2 regions of the Arthrobacter sp. Ms25 genome follow, and region 2 is predicted to be linked to the other one. Evidence: riboswitches for the same ligand, from Rfam matches in the RefSeq annotation. Region 2 holds a riboswitch; the other holds the start of a gene.

Region 1 (7,151 bases), on a different contig from region 2:
CCCAGCGGATGGTGCTCAAACGCCAGCGCGACCTTGACCAGGCCAAGACCGATTTCGTGGCCACGGTCAACCATGAACTGCGGACGCCGCTGACCTCGATCACCGGGTATCTGGACCTCATCCTTGACGGCTCCGGCGGGGACCTGCCGGACGGCGTTGCCCAGATGCTCAAGATCGTGGGACGCAACGCCGTACGGCTCAATCAGCTGATCAGCGACCTGCTGACCATCTCCCGGCAGGATGCGCACGAGAGCAGCCTCGAGGTGGAAGAAGTGGACCTGGAGGAACTCCTCCGCGCCGTTGCGGCCTCACTGGCGCCCGCCGCCGGCACCAGCAACCTGGACCTGCGCCTGGAACTTGGTTCCGAGGCCCTGCTGGTGGACGGAGACCGGGCCCAGCTGGAGCAGGTATTCACCAATCTCTGCTCCAACGCGGTGAAATTCACGCCGGCCGGCGGATCAGTGGAAGTGAGTGCCGCTCTGGTGCAGACCGACGCCGCCGGTCCCGGTGTGCGGGTGCAGGTCCGGGATACCGGCATAGGCATTCCCGAGGCCGACCTGCCCAACCTGTTCCGGCGTTTTTTCCGTGCCTCGAATGCCACCTCCGCTGCCATCCCGGGGACCGGGCTGGGCCTGGCCATTGTCCAGGACATCGTGCTCCAGCACGGCGGCGAACTGGGCATCGTGTCGACGGTGGGACAGGGCACAACAGCCACCGTCCAGCTCCCGGCCGCCCGCTAGGGAATCCGAAGCGGCGGCCGGAAACCCGGGTGCCTACACCGCGGCAGGAGCTGCTGCGAGGATCCGTTCCGGCGCGGAATAGCAGTTCAGGGACGCGCCGCGGCTGAAGCCGATCAGCGTCATTCCGCCGTCCTTGGCAAGCTCCACGGAGAGGGCGGACGGCGCACTGACGGCCGCGAGCACCGGAATCCCTGCCAGCTGGGCCTTCTGGACCAGCTCGAAGGACGCCCGCCCGGACACCTGCAGCACCATGCCGCGCAGCGGAAGCATCCCGGCGCGCAGCGCCCAGCCCACCACCTTGTCCACGGCGTTGTGCCGGCCCACGTCTTCACGCAGACACAGCAGCTCGCCGTCGGCGTTGAACAGCCCTGCCGCATGGACGCCGCCGGTCCGGTCGAAGACCTTCTGCCCTTCACGCAGCCGGTCCGGCAGGGCCGCAAGCATGTCCAGCGGCAGCCGGACCTGGTCCTCGGACGGGTGGAAATGCGAAGACTTCCGCACGGCCTCAATGGACGCAGTGCCGCAGATGCCGCAGGAACTGGACGTGTAGACGTGCCGTTCCATTCCGGTATCCGGAAGCTTGGTGCCGGGCCGGAGCTGGACGTCCACCACGTTGAAGGTCTGGTTGCCTTCCTCATCCACGCCGGAGCAGTACCGCAGGCTGACCAGCTGCGCCGGGTCCCAGATCACTCCTTCGGACACCAGGAAGCCGGCGACCAGGTCGAAATCGTCACCGGGCGTCCGCATGGTGACGGTGAAGGACTTGCCTCCGATCCGGATTTCCAGCGGTTCCTCTCCTGCCAGTACGTCGTCCCGCCGGCTGACGTTGCCGTCCAGCCGGAAGCGCGTAACCCGTCCTCGTTGGGTAACCCGTCCCATGATGTCTTCCTGTCTTTGATGCTGTGGTTCTGTAGCCGGGCCGCTGATGCTGCCCGGGTTCTCCGTTGTCCGGGGTTACCCCTTCGCCGCCGGAACTTACCCCGCCGGTGCGCGGTTGACCTGCCATGGCAGGGGCAGCGCCATGACGGCCTGGTCCCGGATACAGCCTTCCGGCGGCACCACCATTACGGCGTCGGCTTCGGCCAGGCCGCGGAGCATCCCGGACCGGAAATAGGGAGAAGGCATGGCCCTGTCCTCCTGGATGGTGCACGGCACCACACGGGTCCTTCCGGGCAGCGGTTCCAGGTCCACGCCGGCCAGGACATGGCGCTCACGGGAAATCGGGGCGCCCCGGAGTCCGTCCAGCAGCGGCTGGACGATGGTGAAGACAGCCATCATGGCCGCCAGCGGGTTTCCGGGCAGCGCCACCAGCAGCCGTCCGTCCCGCAGGCGGGCGAGCATGGTGGGGTGCCCCGGACGCATCGCAATTCCGTCGATGAGGAGCTCAGCGTCGACCTCTTCCAGGGCACGGCGCAGGTGGTCCGCGGCGGACCGCCCGGTGCCGCCCGTGGTGACGAGGACGTCGCCGGAAGACATGGCGATGGAGTCTTCATCGGTGGCCTCGCTGCTCAGCGCGGCCACCACTTCCTCCAGCCGGTCCGGGAGGCGGCGCACGATGTCGATCCGCCCGCCCAGCATCGTGATCAGCTGCGGCAGCTGCGGGCCGAAGGTGTCGCGGACCTGGCCCGGCTCGGGCAGGCCTGCTTCGATGACCTCGTCACCGGTCAGCAGCAGGGACACGCGCGGGGAGCGCAGCACCGGCAGCGTGTCATGTCCGCATACGGCGGCCAGGGCAATGTGTGCGGGGTTGAGCAGCTTCCCGGCAGGAATGGCGGTCTCCCCCGCCGATGCCTCTTCGCCGGCAGGCCGGATATGCTCTCCGGCCCGCGGTTCCGACTCCCGTGCCCGTTCGCCGAGCGTAAGCACCGGCGGCGTGGCAGCGGAGACCGCGCCGCTTTCGGAGCGCAGCACGGCTTCGGCGCCGTCCGGGATCAGTCCGCCGGTAAGGATCTCCACGGCTTCGCCCGGCTGCAGGGCGCGGCGCCCGGATTCCCGGTGGACCTGCCAGCGTTCGATTTCGGGTTCCTCGTGGCTGATGACTGTCCACGGCGGCGGACCGGCGACGGCCCACCCGTCCATGGCCGCCGAGCCGTAGTGCGGAACGGGCTGCAGGGCCACTGTGTCGAGGGCCAGGATCCGGCCGAGCGCCTCGTCCAGGGGCACGGTTTCATAGGGCAGCGGGCGGGCGGCCGCATAGGCGGCGTGCCGGGCCTGGGCCCACGACGCGTTGGGCCCGGCAGGAAGGATCACGGGCGCGGCGGAGTCGCTCACTGTGTGTCTCCTTCGGCGGCGGCGGCACGGCACTGGTCGGCGGCCACCGCCATGGCCGAGCGCATGGCAACGGCACCGTCGGCCTGCCCGGTACCGGCTGCAAGGCCTGCGGCGTATCCGGCAATGTAGGTGGTCAGCGGCGCCGCCGGCCGTACCACGCTGTGCGCGGCTGCCGCGGCCAGGTCGAGGACAGCAGAGACATCCACCGGCGTGCCTTCAAGTTCCAATGCCTGCAGCAGCCTGCTGCTCCAGGCCTCGAGTTGTTCCTTCTGGCTTGCCATTCGTGCTCCTTCGTATCGCTTGGGGACTGCCCGGTCCTACGGCAGGTCCCCGGCGCTCACACCTAGGGACTGTGCATCGTTCCAGGTGTCAACATCGGCTGTACTTCCCGGGGGAACATCAATACCCCTCCATTGCACCCTAGCAAGCAACGCCTTCATGGACTTGTTCGCCAACCCTTCCGAAGCGGCGGACCGGACGGCGGCGCGCAGTTCCGCCGTACGGTACAGCGCTGCCAGCGGCTGGCGGTTTCCGGTGGAATCCACTGCCAGCAGGCTCTCCGCCGGGGCGGCGTCCGCCGGGGCGGCGTCCGCCGGGGCGGCGTCCGCCGCTGCCAGCAGGACCCGTACGGCCGCAGCAACCCGGGGCATGTCGCAGGCCAAGACCAACGTCCACGGGCAGCTGCCGCCCTGGTCTCCCCCGCCGTCGTCGTCACGGGCGTTGCCGTCTCCGTCACCGCTGGCCTCGAGGGCAGCCAGGGCGGTGACGGCGGCTGCAACCGCCGCGGCCGGCCCGGCGTAGGCCGGTTCTTCGCGGACGAGCACCGGTGTCCCCGGGACCCTGCCGACAGGGGCTGCCGTTAACAGGGCCGCCAGCTCGGGCGGCCCGGCGACGGCGACGTGCCGCGCACCGGCCGCAGCGGCAAGGGTGCTCTCCAGCAGGGTCCGGCCCTCAGCCAGCAGCAGTGCCTTGGGGGTGCCGCCGAGGCGCGTGGACCGGCCGCCGGCGAGGATAACCGCGTCGTAGCGGAGGGCAGCCGGCATCAGGCAGCCGTATCGTTCTGCAGGAACGGATCCCACTGCGGGGAAGGACGTTCGAGTTCCCGGATCTGCCAGCGCGCACCCCGGGGCGCCTTCGGCACGGTCCGCAGTTCCCAGCCCAACTGGGCCAGTGTCCGGTCCCCTTTGGTGTTATTGCAGCGCAGGCAGCACGCAACCAGGTTTTCCCAGCTGTCGTCGCCGCCGCGGGAGCGCGGGACTACGTGGTCAACGGTGGCGGCAGCCTTGCCGCAGTATGCGCATTCGTGGTTGTCCCGGCGCAGTACGCCCCGGCGCGTGGCAACAGTGCCCTCGCGGTAAGGGATCTTGACGTAACGGTGAAGGAGGATGACCGACGGCCGGGGAAGGATTTCGTTGGGGCCAACCACCGGCTCGCCGCTTTCCAGCACCACGCTTGCCTTTCCGTTCAAAACCAGCACCAAAGCGCGGCGGAAGGTGATCACGGCCAGTGGTTCGTATCCAGCATTCAGAACGAGAGTGCGCATGCACATACCTCTTCGTCTGCCGCCCACGAACCGGTGAGTACAAGACACCGTTCCACAGACGGCACTTCGGATTGTCTATGCAAGAGTAGAACGGGAACGCGATCTTGGCCATTTAGCCCTGCGTTACGGCAGCCGGCGCACCGTTGGCGGTGGCCCGTACCGGTTTAACGCGGCAGGGCCCCTCTCGAAAGAGGGGCCCTGCCGCTGAGTTGCCGGAACTGCCTAGCCGCCGACCCGGATGTAGACGCCACCCGAACCGAGTTCGGCCGGAGCCACGACGGTGGAGCCGCCGTTGAAACCGCCGTGCACTGCCTGTCCACCGCCGACATAGACAGCAATGTGGGCCATGCCCATCCCGCCGTCGGCGTAGTAGATCAGGTCGCCGGGCATAGCCTCAGCTGCGCTCACCGTCCGTCCAAGGGAGAGGTAGCTGGCAGGCCAGCCGTGGTGGCTGATTCCGGCCGCGGCCAAAGCATTGGTCACCAACATGGTGCAGTCCTGATTGACCCCAAGCTGCGCATAGGCAGCGGCGGCAATCGTGGACGCTGCACCGGACGGGGCAGCCGGCGCCGGCTGGGCGGCGGAGGCCGTGCTGAGGCTGGGAGCCGCAGCACCGGCATTGCCGCCGGCCTGCTGGACGGGAGCAGCGGCTGCTTCCTGGGCACCGGCCGCGGGTGCGGCGGCAGCTGCTGCCTCAAGCGCGGGCACCGGCTCTTCCACGGGTGCCGGCGTCGAACCCGAGATACCGGCGCGTTCGAACGACACGGCCACGTCCGCAGGGACGTGGAGTGACGTGGAAAGGTTCAGTGCGCTGGTCCGGACGTCGCGGGGTGCGTCTGCACCGGAGGCGTTGGCAGCAACACCGGTTGTCAGCACCAGCCCCGAGGCTGCCGCGATGACGGCTGCCTGGCGGCCCACTGTTCCGGCATTGGCACTGACGGCGCCGGCGAAGGCGTTCAGCGTGGTGGCGCGTGCCACCGGCGCCCGGTGGCGGGCGCGCTCAATCGACGAGGTCATGATGTCCCGGGCTTAGCTCACGCGGACGAAGCTGGCGCCCGGCAGATCGGAGAGGCTGTGCAGTCCGGTGTTCATGCCGTTCAGGCCACCGCTGATGACCTGGCCGTTGCCCACGTAGATGGCAACGTGGCCGGCGGTGATCACAAGGTCACCGGGAGCCGGGGAGGAAACCACGGAACCGTACTGGAAGAACTGGCCCGGAGCGAGGTCGCCAACGGACTTGCCCACGGAGCGGAGTGCCTTCTCGACCATGGCGGTGCAGTCCTGTGCAACGCCGATCTGGCCGTAGGCCGAAGCCACCAGGCCGGAGGCGACGTTTCCGGAGGCCGGTGCTTCAACTGCGGCGGCAGGCGCGGCGTTGCTGGCGGCCTGGAAGGTGACGCCGGCTGCCGGAGCGGCCGGAGCGGCCGTCTGGGCTGCGGCGTTGCGGGTGGCGGTCTGGGCTTCAGCAGCCTGGGCTGCGGCCAGTTCTTCGGCTGCCTGGGCTGCGGCCTCTTCAGCGGCAACCTGTGCGCGGTAGTCAGCGCCGGAAGTCGAGCTGGGGGCCACCAGGGGAAGCTGGAACGGTGCGTCGGCGGGAGCGGTGACGCTGCCGGCCACGATGTTCAGGGGGGTTGCTGCGAGTGCCTGGCGGTCCGTGCTTACGGAAGCCTGTGCAGGAAGTCCGGCAGCCAGCACGAGGCCGGATGCTGCAACTACGACGGCGGCCTGGCGGCCTACGGTTCCGGCGTTGCTGCTGACTGCCTTGGAAAGTGCAGTGATCGGGTTGGTCTGTACGGTGGCAGCACGACGGCGGCCATGAGCGTTTGATGACACAGGTTTGCCTCTCCCAATTGCCTACGAGGTGAGCTGTCGGATTCGGATGGGAGTCACCCGGTTGCCCGGCCTAATGGCCTTTTGCAACTTAACCCCAAGGGTTTCTTGCGAAACCCGAAATTGGTTCCCCCGCCTCTGCCATGCGATTCTGCGAACGGACTTCAAACAGTGGCAGAGCTAGGCGATCTGTTCGAAGGTGCCCCATCGTTGGCGAATCAGGCACGAGGACGAGCGTACAGCAACATTTGAGGTATGTCACGTTCCGATCACGAAATGATATTCAACCGGTTACGGACCTTTGATTTGGCGGGTTAGAGCCAATTCAAAGGGTCAACAACTTCGCCGTTAACCATGACTTCGAAATGCAGATGGCACCCGGTTGAAGAACCGGTGGTGCCGCTTGCCCCCACCAGGAATCCCCGGTCGATTTCGGCGCCGACGGTGACCGCAATGTTGGAAAGGTGGTTATACGTGGTTTCGACCCCGTTGCCGTGGTCAATCACTACGCGGTTTCCGCCGCCGTAGGGGTGCCAGCCGGCGAAGACCACGGTGCCCGATGCTGCAGCATTGACGGCGGTCCCGCAGGTGGCGGCGAAGTCCTGTCCGTTGTGCATCTCGCCGGCTTCTCCGGTGATGGGGCTGACGCGGTGCCCGAACCCGGAGGTCTGCACCAGCGAAGCGTCCAGCGGTGTGGACAGCGTGCCCTTGGCAGCAGCAGGAACCGCATGCGATCCCGCGGCGACCGTGATGGAGGCCAGCGCGGC
Region 2 (7,151 bases):
CCACGGACGCGATTCCCCGCTGGGCCGCCGAGAGCGGCTACCCGGTCACGGATTTCTCCAAGCGGGGTCCCGCGGAGTGGTCCATCACGGTGCAGAAGGCCTAGTCCTTCCGGCGGGCCCGGCTGGGCTGGACCCGCGGCGGCTCCCCCGGCATTTTCGGATAGTCCGGCGGGAAGGGGAGCTCCCCGAGTCCGTTGGCCAGGTCCCGTTCCCACCAGCCCAGCAGCACGTCGATGGACCCCGGACGGGCGGACATGTCTGCCCAGGGATCCCCGACCGTGCGCAGCCGCTCCGGAACGGTCTGCATGGTGAAGTCCGCCGGCCGCACCCGCTCCAGCTCATCCCAGGTGATCGGGCAGGACACGGGGGCGCCGGGCAGGGCCCGCGGGCTGTAGGCGCCGGCCATGGTCCGGTCGCGGTTGGCCTGGTTGAAGTCCACGAACACGCGTGTGCCGCGTTCTTCCTTCCACCACGCCGTGGTGACCTTCTCCGGCATCCGGCGCTCCACTTCCCGGGCCGCGGCGATGACCGCGTGCCGGACGTCCAGGAACTCATGGTCCGGACGGATGGGCGCGAAAAGATGGATACCCCGGTTTCCGGAGGTCTTGATGAAGGCGTCCAGTCCGGCCTCGGCAAGGATGGACCGCAGTTCCTGCGCCGGCCGGACGGCGTCGCCAAAGTCCGTGCCGGGCTGGGGATCCAGGTCGATGCGCAGCTGGTCCGGGTTATCGGTGTTTTCCGCCCGTGACGGCCACGGATGGAACACCACGGTGTTCATCTGCGCGGCCCATACAGCGGCGGCCGGCTCGTCCAGCACCACCTGCGGATGCGACCGGGCGCTGGGATACGTGACGGTGACGGAGCGCATCCACTCCGGCATTCCCCGGGGCGGGTTCTTGGAGAAGAACTCCTCGCAGCCGATTCCTTCCGGAAAGCGTTCCAGGGACACCGGCCGGCTGCCGTTGGCCCGGATGAAGGCGTCGCCGACGTCGGCAAGGTACCGGGCCAGATCGAGTTTGGTTATCCCCGGATCGGGCCAGATGATCCGGCCTGGACTGGAGATCCGGATCTGCCGTTCACCTTCCGGACCGGGGACGGTCAGGGTGGTTTCCTCGCGTGCCATGGTCCTGCTTTCCCTTGACGGAGCCGTGTGGGAAAGAGGCTACCGTGTCAGGCGGCAGGAACGCCCCGGGCCGGATCCACCGGTGCGCCGGGGCGGTAGTTCTTCCGGCCGTGCACGAAGTGGTACAGCACGGTGGACGCCAGCAGGACCGCTGCGAGCACCCAGTACATCCCGTGGAAGCCCGTAAGCGGCAGGAGCGCCCCCAGCAGCAACGGCCCGAGCCCCACGCCCGCATCCATGAGGATAAAGAAGGTGGAGGTGGCAAGGCCGATTCGGGTCGGCGGAGCCATGCTGACGGCGATGGCCTGGGCGCACGGCATCAGGGCCCCGAAGCCGAAGCCTACGAAGACCCCGGCCACGGCCATCACCGCGTCATTCGGTGCGTAGGCCAGCAAGGCGAGGCCCACGGCAAAGGAGACCAGGGTCGGGTACACCACGGCGTTGTCGCCGTGCCGGTCCTGGATGCGCCCCACAAAGAGCCGCGAAACCAGCACGACGCCGGCGTAGACCACGAAGAAGAGACTGGCACCGAGCACCAGCCCTTCACTCTGTGCGTAGGAGTTCAGGAAGGACAGGATTCCGGCGTACGCCGCTCCGGCAATGAACATGACCGAGGCGATGGCCAATGCGGACGGGTCAATGACGTCCGTCAGGTGCATCCGCCATTTGTTCCGCTGTTCCTCGGGTCCGGGTGTGCGTTCCGGCAGCCGGAGCACCAGGGACAGCACCAGTGCGACGGCGGCGCAGGCGGCCGCGAACAGGAACAGGGCGCGGTAGCTCACGGAGTCCACCAGGAACACCGCCAGGAACGGGCCGACGGCGGTGGCCAGGGTCGTGGAGATGCCGAAGTACCCGGTGCCTTCACCGCGCCGGTGGACGGGAATCAGCCCCATGACGGAGGCGGAGATACTCGTGCTTGCCGCACCGAATGCCATGCCGTGCAGGATCCGCACGGTGAGCAGCAACGCCAGGTTCGACGCCGGGATGTACAGCAGCGACGCGGCTACGAACACTGCCAGGCTAATCACCAGCAGCCGGCGCCGTCCCACGAAGTCCAGGAACTTGCCGGCGAACACGCGCGCCGCCAGCGCACCGAGGACAAAGGAACCGGAGGCGAATCCGGCGGCCCCGTCGGAGGCGGAGAACTCCTGCACGGCGTACAACGCCATGCTGGTCATCAGCAGATAAAACACCATTGAAATAAAGAGATTGGTGACGATCGCCAGCACGAATCCCCGAGTCCATAATTTCGAACCGCTGCCAGCCACTGCCCACTCCTGTTTACTTGACACTGCCGCCGTATTGAAAGGCTGCCTAACAACCTTACGCGCCGCCTGGACCGGATCGAAAATCCCCCAGGACGGCAACGGGACGGCTGCCTCCCCTGAGCCGGAAACGCTCCGGGACGGGCAACCTTGGCCGATTTCCGTGATCCCGCACTCATTTGGGCCCGTGGTGATGCTGATGATACGGATGGGACCACACCCGTCACTCCCGTTTCGACGGGAAGGTGTTCCGCTGCTGAAACCTGCCTCGTCCGCCCCCGGAGAACCGGCGGCTGATGCCCTTGTTACACATGGGATGGCTGGGAAATCCCCCGGCCGGCTTCCTGAAGGCGACACGCCCGGAGCGGGCCTGTTAAAATTGATGCTACTGGTACCCGAAGTGGCACATGAGGGGTAAATTCCCTACCATACCGCGGCCCCGCTCACACGCCCGCGAGAAGCAGATCACATAATGGTTATCCAACCGTAACTATCCAGTACGGTTATACCCATGCCGCTTTCTGATGCGGCTCCCCCGGGGCTTGTTACCTAGCTCTGCCGCTGGTTCCGGGGTCCACAGATCGCACTACCACGGCAGAGGCGGGGGAACCATTTACGGGTTCCTTGAATCCTTGGGGTTAAGCCGACCGGTTACCGCCGGCGGCCGGGTGTCTCCCATCCGCATCCGACAGCTCACCTCGCAGGTATCGGGAGAGGTTATTACATGACTTTCAACAAGACTCGTGGACGCCACCGCGCCGAGAACATCGCCGCCGCTGGCCGCGGACGGACCATCGGCAGTGCCGCTGCCGTAGTCGTCGCCGGTTCCGGCCTCATGCTCAGCATGGCAGCACCGGCCTCCGCCGGAGTAGTCGCCAACGACAACTACACGCCGTCGCCGGCAGTTGCACCGGCCGCTCCGGTCGCAGCAGCCCCCGTTGCAGCCGCACCGGCAGCTGCTCCCGCAGCCGCCACCACCCACACCGTCGCCTCCGGTGACACCCTGGGCCAGATCTCCGCTGCTTACGGCGTTGGCCTGGACACCGTCCTGGCGCTGAACGGCCTGGCCCTGGAATCCATCATCTACCCCGGTGATGTCATCACCGTTGCCGGCGAAGCTGCTCCGGCTGCCGCTCCGGCAGTTGCCGCCGCACCGGCTGCGTCCTACGCACCGGCCGCTGCCGCACCGGCAGCCGCACCGGCCGAGGCCGCCAACACCGGCGTCGTCACCACCCAGTCCACCAACATCACGCCGGCTGCCGCAACGCCTGCAGCCAGCGGCACCAACGCCATCATGCTGGCTTCGGCCCAGTCGCAGCTGGGCGCAGCCCAGGACTGCACCGTCCTGGTTGAGGTTGCCCTGCGCGCCGCAGGCCACAGCGTCGGAGACCTTGCTCCCGCACAGCTGGCAGCCTACGGCACCCAGGTCTCCACTCCGGAGCCCGGTGACATGGTCTACTACGCCGACGGCGGCATGGGCCTGGCCCACATTGCCATCTACATCGGCGACGGCCAGGCCATCCACAGCGGCTGGAACGGCAACCAGACCGTTGTCCAGTCCGTCAACGTCGGCTCCGGCCCCGTGTTCTACCGCGCATAAGGCTACTTAGCCCCAATACGCAAAGATGAGCGTCCGACCCCGCAAGGGGCCGGACGCTCATTGCGTTAAGCCCCCGGTGCGTTGGCCCGGCAGGCGCAGGAAGGGACTGCGCTAGGGCACAAAGCGGTACCCCATGCCGTGCTCGGTCAGCAGGTGCACCGGAGCAGCCGGGTCGGTCTCCAGTTTCCGCCGCAGCTGGCCGATATAGAGGCGCAGGTAGCCGGAGTCGGTGGTGCCCGGTCCCCAGACATTGGTCAGCAGCGTCTGCTGGGTGATCAGCATTCCCGGATGGGCCAGCAGTTCCGCCAGGAACCGCCACTCGGTGGGAGTGAGACGGATGTCCGAGCCGTCGTCGAGCCGGGCTATGCGCCGGGCCGCAAGGTCCACCCGCACCGCTCCGAACGTGATTTCGCTGGGCCCTGCCGCCGAGGGCGACCGGCGGGAGAGTGCGCGGATCCGGGCCAGCAGTTCCTCGGTGGAGAAGGGCTTGGTGACGTAGTCGTCCGCCCCGAGGTCCAGGGCCCGGACCTTGTCCGCCGGATCGATCCGTCCGGACACCACCAGGATCGGCACCGCGCTCCAGCCGCGGACGGCCTCAATGACGTCCATCCCGCTCAGCCCCGGCATGCCCAGGTCCAGCACCAGCAGGTCCGGATGGGTGTCCACTGCTTTGCGGACGGCGGCGCTGCCGCTTTCCGCGGTCACCACCTCATAGCCGTAGGCGCTCAGGGTAATCCGCAGCGCCCGGAGGATCTGCACGTCGTCGTCGGCGATCAGGATCTTCATCCGGCCACCGCCGGGAACTGCAGCCCGCCCGCGGGCACGCGGCGTGCAGCGGCCGGCAGCGAGAGGACCATGGTCAGCCCGCCGCCCGGGGTGTCTTCGGTTTCCAGTGTTCCGCCCATACCTTCCGTAAATCCTTTGGCCAGCGCCAAGCCAAGGCCCAGGCCGGTCGAGTTGTCAGTGTCCCCGAGCCGCTGGAAGGGCACAAAGATCTCGCCTTTCCTCTGCTCCGGAACGCCGGGTCCTGAGTCTATGACGCGGATTTCCACGCGGCCGGCAAACTCGCTGACGGACAGCACGCATTTGGTGCCTGCCGGGCTGAAACGCACCGCGTTGGCCAGCAGGTTGACCAGCACCCGCTGCAGCAGCACCATGTCCGCCAGGACCACGCGCGGAGCGGCGGGGATTTCGAGTTCCACATCCGCCGGACCCAGTTCCAGCTCCTCAAGTGCCGGCAGCACCGCATCCGCGACGTCCAACGGCTCCAGGCTCACCCCGATGACCCCGGCCTGCAGCCTGCTCACGTCCAGCAGGCTCGTGACGAGCCCGGACAGGGAGTCCAGTGATTCCTCGGCGGTGGCCAGCAGTTCATTCCGGTCCTGCTCGGACCAGGTGACGTCTGTCGCCCTTAGTCCGGTCACCGCGGCGGTGGCAGCGGTCAGCGGCCGGCGCAGGTCATGCCCGACGGCGGCCAGCAGCGCCGTGCGGACCTTGTCCGCCTCGGCCAGCGAGCCGAGTCCCCGGGCGGTTTCGGTCAGCTCGCGGTGCTCCAGTGCCGCCTCCAGCTGGGCGGCGATCACCGCCAGCAGGCGCCGGTCCGAGGCCGCCAGCTCCCGGCCCCACAAATCCAGGGAGCACTGCTCCCCCACCTGCAGGCGGGTAAACGCCGGGTCGTCGGGGCGGACGGAGGCGGGCCACTCGCCGTCCGCATACAGGTCCTCGCCGTTCGAGCGCAGCCGTGCGGCGCTCACGCTGAACGCCTCGCGGGTCCGGCCCACCAGCGCCCCGAGTGCGTCCTCGCCGCGCAGCACGCTGCCGGCCACCGAGGCGAGCAGTTCGGATTCCGACGCCGAGCGCCGGGCGGTGCGGGCCCGCCGCGCCGCGGCGTCCACCACGTAGCTGACCAGCAGTGCGTTGACCACGTACAGTCCCAGCGCCAGCATGTGCGAGGGAGTGGCCACGGTGACCGTATAGAGCGGGGAAATGAAGAAGAAGTCCAGGGTCAGGCCGGAGAGCAGGGCGGCGAACAGGGCCGGCCAGATGCCTCCGACCAGCGCGACCAGAATCACCAGCAGCTGGTAGCTGAGCACGTCTCCGGTGATGGTTTCGGCGCTCCTGGCGGAGACCAGCCCTGCGGTAAGCAGCGGCCCGCCCAGCAGGGCGAAGCCGAAGCCCAGCAGCCGCCGGCGCCTGGAAAGGGCCCCGCCGAAGCGGGGCAGCACCAGAGACCGGGCCGCCGCCGAGTGGGAGACCATGTGGACGTCGATGTCCCCGGACTCGCGGATGACCGTAGCGCCGATGCCGGGTCCGGAAAGGAGGGCGGCAATCCGCGGGCGCCGGCTGACTCCCACCACCAGCTGGGTGGCGTTGACGCTGCGGGCAAAGTCGACGAGGGCCCGCGGAACGTCGTTGCCCACCACCTGGTGGAACGTGCCGCCGAGTTTCTCCACCAGCATCCGCTGTGCGGCAAGTTCCCCGGGCTCCGGCCCCCGCAGGCCGTCCGCGCCGGAGACGTGCACGGCCAGCAGTTTGCCGCCGGCGGACCGGGCGGCAATGCGGGCACCGCGGCGCAGCAGGGTACGTCCCTCCGGGCCGCCGGTGAGCGCGACCACCACCCGTTCCCGTGCCTCCCATTTGCGGTTGATGCCGTGCTCGGCCCGGTAGCGGTTCAGTGCCGAGTCCACCTCGTCCGCCAGCCACAGCAGGGCCAGTTCCCTCAGGGCGGTGAGGTTTCCGAGGCGGAAATAGTTGGACAGGGCGGCGTCCACCCGCTCGGCCGGGTAGATCACCCCGTCCGCGAGGCGCCCGCGCAGGGACTGCGGGGCGAGGTCCACCAGCTCCACCTGTTCGGCTCCGCGCAGCACGGCGTCCGGTACGGTTTCCGCCTGCACCGTACCGGTGATCTGTTCGATCACGTCATTCAGAGAATCAATGTGCTGGATGTTCACGGTGGACAGGACGTTGATTCCCGCGTCCAGCAGGGCCTGAACGTCCTGCCACCGTTTCTCGTTCTTTAGGCCGGGCACATTGGTATGGGCGAGTTCGTCCACCAAGGCATATTCGGGGGCCCGCGCCAGGACGGCGGACAGGTCCATCTCCTGCAGTTCCAGCCCCCGGTGGCGCAGGACGGCCCGCGGGAGGGTCTCCAGGCCTTCGGCCG

What was found. Region 2 has a riboswitch for cyclic di-AMP ahead of AC5RT8_RS01955 (LysM peptidoglycan-binding domain-containing protein). Riboswitches for the same ligand answer to the same signal wherever they lie in the genome.
Region 1: another riboswitch for cyclic di-AMP. It lies ahead of AC5RT8_RS05040 (NlpC/P60 family protein); the one in region 2 lies ahead of AC5RT8_RS01955 (LysM peptidoglycan-binding domain-containing protein).

What each region holds. Positions count from the first base shown of each region.
Region 1 covers NZ_JBNHFP010000002.1:77,403-84,553, reverse strand. Annotated here, with positions in the region: gene AC5RT8_RS05075 (ATP-binding protein) at 1-740, shown strand, start outside; gene fdhD (formate dehydrogenase accessory sulfurtransferase FdhD) at 774-1,619, opposite strand; gene AC5RT8_RS05065 (molybdopterin molybdotransferase MoeA) at 1,716-3,011, opposite strand; gene AC5RT8_RS05060 (DUF6457 domain-containing protein) at 3,008-3,292, opposite strand; gene mobA (molybdenum cofactor guanylyltransferase) at 3,329-4,054, opposite strand; gene AC5RT8_RS05050 (HNH endonuclease) at 4,054-4,554, opposite strand; gene AC5RT8_RS05045 (NlpC/P60 family protein) at 4,777-5,571, opposite strand; gene AC5RT8_RS05040 (NlpC/P60 family protein) at 5,584-6,387, opposite strand; cyclic di-AMP (ydaO/yuaA leader) riboswitch at 6,391-6,550, opposite strand; gene AC5RT8_RS05035 (M23 family metallopeptidase) at 6,699-7,151, opposite strand, start outside.
Region 2 covers NZ_JBNHFP010000001.1:410,516-417,666, reverse strand. Annotated here, with positions in the region: gene AC5RT8_RS01970 (sulfurtransferase TusA family protein) at 1-104, shown strand, start outside; gene ligD (non-homologous end-joining DNA ligase) at 101-1,123, opposite strand; gene AC5RT8_RS01960 (MFS transporter) at 1,171-2,352, opposite strand; cyclic di-AMP (ydaO/yuaA leader) riboswitch at 2,966-3,109, shown strand; gene AC5RT8_RS01955 (LysM peptidoglycan-binding domain-containing protein) at 3,113-3,988, shown strand; gene AC5RT8_RS01950 (response regulator) at 4,100-4,774, opposite strand; gene AC5RT8_RS01945 (ATP-binding protein) at 4,771-7,151, opposite strand, start outside.